2 regions of the Streptomyces sp. NBC_00028 genome follow, and region 2 is predicted to be linked to the other one. Evidence: predicted binding sites of a transcription regulator. Region 2 holds the regulator's gene; the other holds the start of a gene.
The links. The regulator HspR, encoded in region 2, represses chaperone genes until heat shock. The targets are predictions, from matches to a motif close to TTGAGNNNNNNNNNCTCAA.
Positions count from the first base shown of each region.

Region 1: a site for HspR is predicted at 1,664-1,682, ahead of lon (endopeptidase La). Genes of this name have one in related genera too.

Region 1 covers NZ_CP108293.1:3,520,712-3,524,120, reverse strand. Annotated here, with positions in the region: gene OG885_RS15410 (sulfatase) at 1-162, opposite strand, end outside; partial or broken gene OG885_RS15405 (GNAT family N-acetyltransferase) at 334-882, opposite strand; gene OG885_RS15400 (GNAT family N-acetyltransferase) at 879-1,529, opposite strand; gene lon (endopeptidase La) at 1,705-3,409, shown strand, end outside.
Region 2 covers NZ_CP108293.1:4,811,173-4,814,581, reverse strand. Annotated here, with positions in the region: gene grpE (nucleotide exchange factor GrpE) at 1-87, shown strand, start outside; gene dnaJ (molecular chaperone DnaJ) at 124-1,305, shown strand; gene OG885_RS21525 (heat shock protein transcriptional repressor HspR) at 1,311-1,757, shown strand; gene OG885_RS21520 (PA14 domain-containing protein) at 1,851-3,409, opposite strand, start outside.

The DNA of each region.
Region 1 (3,409 bases), 1.3 Mb from region 2:
GGGGGCGCGGCTCGCGACGGGGGCGGCGGTGGCGCCGGCCGTGGGGGAGTCGCCTCCGGTGGCCCTGAGCACGAGCGGTAGCGCGGCCCCCGTCGCCGCCACGGCCGCCCCCGTCAGCACCGCGCGCCGCCCGGGCCGTCGCCGCTGCTCCCCGTCGCTCATCCCTGTCCCCAAGTCCCCGTAAAACCCCATACAAACGCTCAACCGAGCTGTGAACGAGCTTGCAGTGTGCAGGCACTTCCTTTGAACGGCGTTGCGGAGATGTCGCGGCGGGCTTGCGATGACGTGGAGATCAGGGCCGGTCAGGGATCTTCGGTCAGGTCGGGCGCGTTGATAGGTCACGCCTCGGGCGGCGGCGAGGGTGGCGAGGGTGGCTACGAGGGCGCGGTAGATCCCGCGGCCCCGCCACGCGGCGAGCGTGGAGCCGCCCCACAGGCTCGCGAAGTCGGTGCCCGCGCGGAAGGCCGGCCAGGCGGCGGAGACGACCTCGCCGTCCGCCTCGGCGACGTAGACCGCGATCTCGTCGGGAGCGGTGGCGACCCGCCCGATGAGATCGTCGGCGAGCCAGCCCCGGTCCTGGCCCCACACGGCCGACTCCATGGCCGCGATCCGCCGCATGTCCGCGTCGGCGGTGACGCGCCGCGGGGTGACACCGTCCGGCAGCACGGGCTCCCGTACAGCCATCTCGGCCGCGCGGCCGATCAGCATCGTCTCCCGGTCCTCCGGTAGCTCGTCCAGTTACTCGCCCTCCACCCCGAGGTCGCGCGGCCCGCTCACGAACCCCCGGAACTGCCCGCCGATCCGCAGCAGCGGCCTGTCCCTCTCGTACGTCACCCCGGTCGGCGGGGTGGGGCAACCGGTCTTGCCCGCCCCCCGTTTCAGTCCCCGGTGTACTTCGCGCTCGTCAGCACCGCCGACACCGTCCAGCCCAGCGACTCGTACAGCGCCCGTCCCGCGGGCGTGCCCGCCAGTACGCATCGCTCCGCCCCCTCCTCCAGCGCCGCTCGCTGGAGGGTGCGCATGACGAGGGTGGCGAGGCCGCGGCGCTGGTGGGTGGGGGAGGTGGCGATCTGGTCGGCGACCGCGGTGGCGCCGGTCGGGGCGAGCTGGCCGCGGGCCGCCCAGGAGCCGTCGGGGCCGGCGACCATGGTGCGGACGACTCCGCCGCGCGACCAGGTGTGCTGCCGGTAGCCCTCCGGGAGCGGGGGCACCTCGGCGGTCGCCGGGGTGAGGGGGAGCGTCATCAGATAGCCGGGCTCGGGGTCGATCCACCAGCGGTCGTCCAGCCAGCCCGAGACCACGGCCGGATGCCGGAACGCCTTGAGCCAGACCCCGGCCCCGGTCACGCCCTCGGCGACCTTCCGTACGGCCGCCCGCTCGACGCCCTCGCCGATCCCGCCGAGGACATGCCGGGTGACGTGCCCGTCCATGCCCATGTCGATCGTGCAGCCCCAGGGCTCCAGCACCGGCGGGGCCGCCCCGCGCGAGACGACCCACCCGTCCACCCAGGCCCGCACGGTCTCGTCCACGACATCTCCTCGTAATGAGTGAAATACTTGAGTGACTATTACTAAGGAGACGATACGCGGCTCGTCACGCGCCCCGACAGACGTGATCGCTCACAGCGAACGCGTCCGGGGGAACATTCAGAGGCTCACGTGCATTGAGTCGGCATAGCTCAACTTGAGTGCCGAAGGGGAGATCATGGCTTCGACGTCCACACTGCTCACTCTGCCTGTGCTGCCGCTCGACGACGAGGTCGTGCTGCCCGGAATGGTGGTCCCGCTCGATCTGAACGACGCCGATGTGCGCGCCGCGGTGGAGGCCGCCCAGGCCGCCGCCCGCTCCGAGCCCGGAAAGCCCAAGGTCCTGCTGGTGCCCCGGATCGACGGCACCTACGCGAGCACCGGTGTCCTCGGCACCGTCGAGCAGGTCGGCCGGCTCGCCGACGGCGACCCGGGCGCGCTCATCCGCGGTCGCGGCCGTGTGCAGATCGGCGCCGGCACCACCGGCCCGGGCGCGGCGCTGTGGGTCGAGGGCACGCGCATCGACGAGACGGTCCCCGAGCCGCAGCCCGGCCATGTCACCGAACTGGTCAAGGAGTACAAGGCCCTCGCCACCGCCTGGCTGCGCAAGCGCGGCGCCTGGCAGGTCGTGGACCGCGTGCAGGCCATCGACGACGTCTCCACGCTCGCCGACAACTCCGGCTACTCGCCGTTCCTGACCACCGAGCAGAAGGTCGAGCTGCTGGAGACCGCCGACCCGGTCGCCCGCCTCAAGCTCGCCACCCAGCAGCTGCGCGACCACCTCGCCGAGCAGGACGTCGCCGAGACCATCGCCAAGGACGTCCAGGAGGGCGTCGACAAGCAACAGCGCGAGTTCCTGCTCCGCCGCCAGCTGGAAGCCGTACGCAAGGAACTGCGCGAGCTCAACGGCGACTCCAAGGACGCGGCCGAGGAGTCCGACGACTACCGCGCGCGCGTGGAGGCCGCCGACCTGCCCGAGAAGGTCCGCGAGGCCGCCCTCAAGGAGGTCGACAAGCTGGAGCGGTCCAGCGACCAGTCCCCGGAGGGCTCCTGGATCCGCACCTGGCTGGACACCGTCCTCGAACTCCCGTGGAACGAGCGGACCGAGGACGCGTACGACATCCAGGGGGCCCAGTCCGTGCTCGACGCCGAGCACGCGGGCCTGGAGGACGTGAAGGAGCGGATCACCGAGTACCTGGCGGTGCGCAAGCGCCGCAGCGACCGGGGGCTCGGTGTGGTCGGCGGGCGGCGCGGCGGTGCCGTACTGGCCCTCGTCGGTCCGCCCGGTGTCGGCAAGACGTCCCTCGGTGAGTCCGTCGCGCACGCCATGGGCCGCAAGTTCGTCCGTGTCGCCCTCGGCGGCGTCCGCGACGAGGCGGAGATCCGCGGCCACCGGCGGACCTACGTCGGCGCGCTGCCCGGCCGGATCGTGCGGGCCATCAAGGAGGCCGGGTCGATGAACCCGGTGGTCCTGCTCGACGAGATCGACAAGGTGGGCTCGGATTTCAGGGGTGACCCGGCCGCGGCGCTGCTCGAAGTCCTCGACCCGGCGCAGAACCACACCTTCCGCGACCACTACCTGGAGGTCGAACTCGACCTGAGCGACGTGGTGTTCCTGGCGACGGCGAACGTCCTCGAAGCCATCCCGGAGGCCCTGCTCGACCGTATGGAGCTGGTCCGCCTGGACGGCTACACCGAGGACGAGAAGGTCGTCATCGCCCGTGACCACCTGCTCCCGCGCCAGCTGGAGCGGGCGGGACTCGCGGCGGACGAGGTGACGCTGGACGAGAGCGCGCTGCGCAAGCTCGCCGGCGAGTACACCCGTGAGGCGGGCGTCCGCACCCTGGAGCGGGCGATCGCGAGGCTGCTGCGCAAGGTCGCCG
Region 2 (3,409 bases):
GTCGCCGAACCGCAGCCGGGCGCGCAGACGGTCAAGGCCGAAGACGCCGAGACCGAGGAGAAGGACAACAGCTCTGAAGAGGGCTGAAGTCACCTGGACTGATCGAGAGGAGGGGCGTCGGGGATGAGCACCAAGGACTTCATCGAGAAGGACTACTACAAGGTCCTCGGCGTCCCCAAGGACGCCACCGAGGCCGAGATCAAGAAGGCGTACCGGAAACTCGCCCGCGAGTTCCACCCGGACGCCAACAAGGGCAACGTCAAGGCGGAGGAGCGCTTCAAGGAGATCTCCGAGGCGAACGACATCCTCGGTGACCCCAAGAAGCGCAAGGAGTACGACGAGGCTCGCGCCCTCTTCGGCAACGGCGGCTTCAGGCCGGGGCCGGGCGCGGGCGGCGGCTCCTTCAACTTCGACCTGGGCGACCTCTTCGGAGGCGGCGCCCAGGGCGGCGGCCAGGGTTCAGGCGGCTTCGGCGGCGGGATCGGCGACGTGTTCGGCGGCCTGTTCAACCGCGGCGGCACCGGGGGCACCCGGGTGCAGCCGCGGCGCGGGCAGGACATCGACACCGAGGTCACGCTGAGCTTCACCGAAGCCATCGAGGGGGCCACGGTCCCGCTGCGGATGTCCTCGCAGTCCCCCTGCAAGGCCTGTTCGGGCACCGGCGACAAGAACGGCACACCGCGTGTGTGCCCGACCTGCGTCGGCACCGGCCAGGTGGCGCGGGGTTCGGGCGGCGGCTTCTCGCTCACCGACCCCTGCCCCGACTGCAAGGGCCGCGGTCTGATCGCCGAGCACCCCTGCATGGACTGCAAGGGCAGCGGTCGCGCCAAGTCCTCGCGCACCATGCAGGTCCGCATCCCCGCCGGGGTGACGGACAACCAGCGCATCCGCCTGCGCGGCAAGGGAGCGCCGGGTGAACGGGGCGGCCCCGCGGGCGACCTGTACGTCACCGTCCACGTGGACGCGCACCCGGTCTTCGGCCGCAAGGAGGACAACCTCACGGTCACCGTCCCGGTGACGTTCGCGGAGGCGGCCCTCGGCGGCGAGGTCCGGGTCCCCACCCTGGGCGGCCCGCCCGTCACCCTCAAGCTCCCGCCCGGCACGCCCAACGGCCGCACCATGCGCGCCCGCGGCAAGGGCGCGGTCCGCAAGGACGGCACCCGCGGCGACCTTCTGGTCACCGTCGAGGTGAGTGTCCCCAAGGACGTGACGGGGAAGGCTCGTGAAGCGCTGGAGGCGTATCGCGAGGCGACCGCGGACGAGGATCCGCGGGCGGAGCTGTTCCAGGCCGCGAAGGGAGCATGACAGAGATGGACGGCCGTCGACGCAACCCGTACGAACTGACCGAGGAAACCCCGGTCTACGTCATCTCGGTGGCGGCCCAGCTCTCCGGCCTGCACCCGCAGACCCTTCGCCAGTACGACCGCCTCGGCCTGGTCTCCCCGGACCGCACCGCGGGCCGGGGCCGCCGCTACTCGGCCCGCGACATCGAACTGCTGCGCACCGTGCAGCAGTTGTCGCAGGACGAGGGCATCAACCTGGCCGGCATCAAGCGCATCATCGAGCTGGAGAACCAGGTCGCGGCCCTGCAGTCCCGTGTCGCGGAGATGGAGGCGGCGCTGGAGGGCGCCGCCGCCACGATGCGCCAGCGGGAGGCCGCGGTGCACGCGTCGTACCGACGCGACCTGGTGCCGTACCAGGAGGTGCAGCAGACCAGCGCGCTGGTGGTGTGGCGGCCGAAGAAGGCCAAGGACTAGACACGACCGGACGCACAGGCGTGTGAAAGCGGGCCCGGAGAAATTCTCCGGGCCCGCTTCTGTGCCGGTCGTCCGACGCCTGGAGGGTGCTCCTCACCCGACCATGAAGCGCACGCTGGTGAACGGGCCGCTGCGGCCGTAGTAGTCGATCGCGCGCACCTCGAAGGTGTAGAGGCCCGGCCCGGACGGCGTCCAGGTGATCGTCGAACCGTCGGTGGTCAAGTACCCGCTGTTGGACGGCCCGTAGAAGCGGTACGTGTACCCGGACAGCAGCCGATCGTGCTTCAGCGTCACCGTGAGCGGGACGCCGGTGCCGCCGTGGGGCGCGCAGTCGTTGGTCGTGCACTCCTTGTACGGGGCGGACAGCGTGATCGTCGGCGCGACGGGAGCCGTCGGCGTGGCCGGGGTCTCGCGCCATACCTGGACGGACTCGGACGGTGCCGACTCGCGGCCCTCGGCGTCGAGGGCGGCCACGTAGTAGTAGGCGGAGACGCCCGGTGCCTCGCTGTCGGAGTAACGCAGCGCGGTGGTGGGACGGTCCCCGAGCCGGGTCCAGGCGGCGTTCCGGTCGGTGCGCCGGTAGACCCGGTAGCCGGTGGCGTCGGGCACCGAGACCCAGGTGAGCTCGGTGGCGCTGTCGAGGGGCGTGCCCTCGACGCCGGTCGGGACCGCCACGGCGCCGGGGGCCGGGCGGGTCGCGGTGACCGGGGCGGAGACGGGGGCGAGGTTGCCGTAGTCGTCGACGGCCTGGACGCGGTAGGTGAGCGGGACTCCGGCCGCCGCCCGCTGGTCGTTGAACGAGAGGCCGAAGACGGTCTCCGGTCCGTCGGGGTCGGACGCGCCCTCGGGCGCCGCCCACACCTCGTAGTGGTTGACGTGACGGTCGTCGGACGAGGTCTGCCAGCGCACCGCGTTGCCCGCCGTGGTGCCCTCCACCGTCACGTCGGTGACCTGGGCGGGCGGGGTCGTGTCCGGCTCGCCGGTGTCGGCGACGACGGACGGCGCGGACTCGTTGCCGACCGGGTCCACCGCGGTGACGCGGTAGTACAGCCGCCCGGTCAGATCGGCCCCGGTGTCCCGGTACCAGGCGCTGTCGAGCCCGTCGGCGATCCGCGTGAACGGCCCCTGGGGCGCGGTCGCCCGGTACACGCGGTACGTGTCCGTGACACCGTTCGTGTCCCAGGCGAGCGTCACCGCACCCGGGCCCACCTTCGCGTACAGCCCGGTGGGCGCGTCGGGGGCGGTGCGGTCGGGGGTGCCGACCGGCTGATCGGCGGTGCCGGTGGAGACGTTGCCCGCCTTGTCGTACGCGCGGACCTCGTAGTAGTACGTCGCTCCGGTCGCCGGCGGGATGTCGGTGTACGAGGTGGCGGTGGTCGTCGCGAGCGGGCTGCCGCCGAAGGCCGTGCCCTTGAGCCGCCGGTAGACCTTGTACCCGGCGAGGTCCATCTCCTTGTTCTTCGCCCAGCTCAGCTTGGCCTTGCCGGTCGCGGAGTCGTACGCGACCGAAGTGCCGGTCGGGACAAGGGGTTTGACCTTGTCGACCGTGGCGGAGGTGCGGGGCGTGTAGGCGAACTTGACCTTCGCGCTGCCGGTCCAGTTGACGTAGTCGACGCGGAGGGTGTGTTTGCCGGAGGGGATGGTGAGGTTGA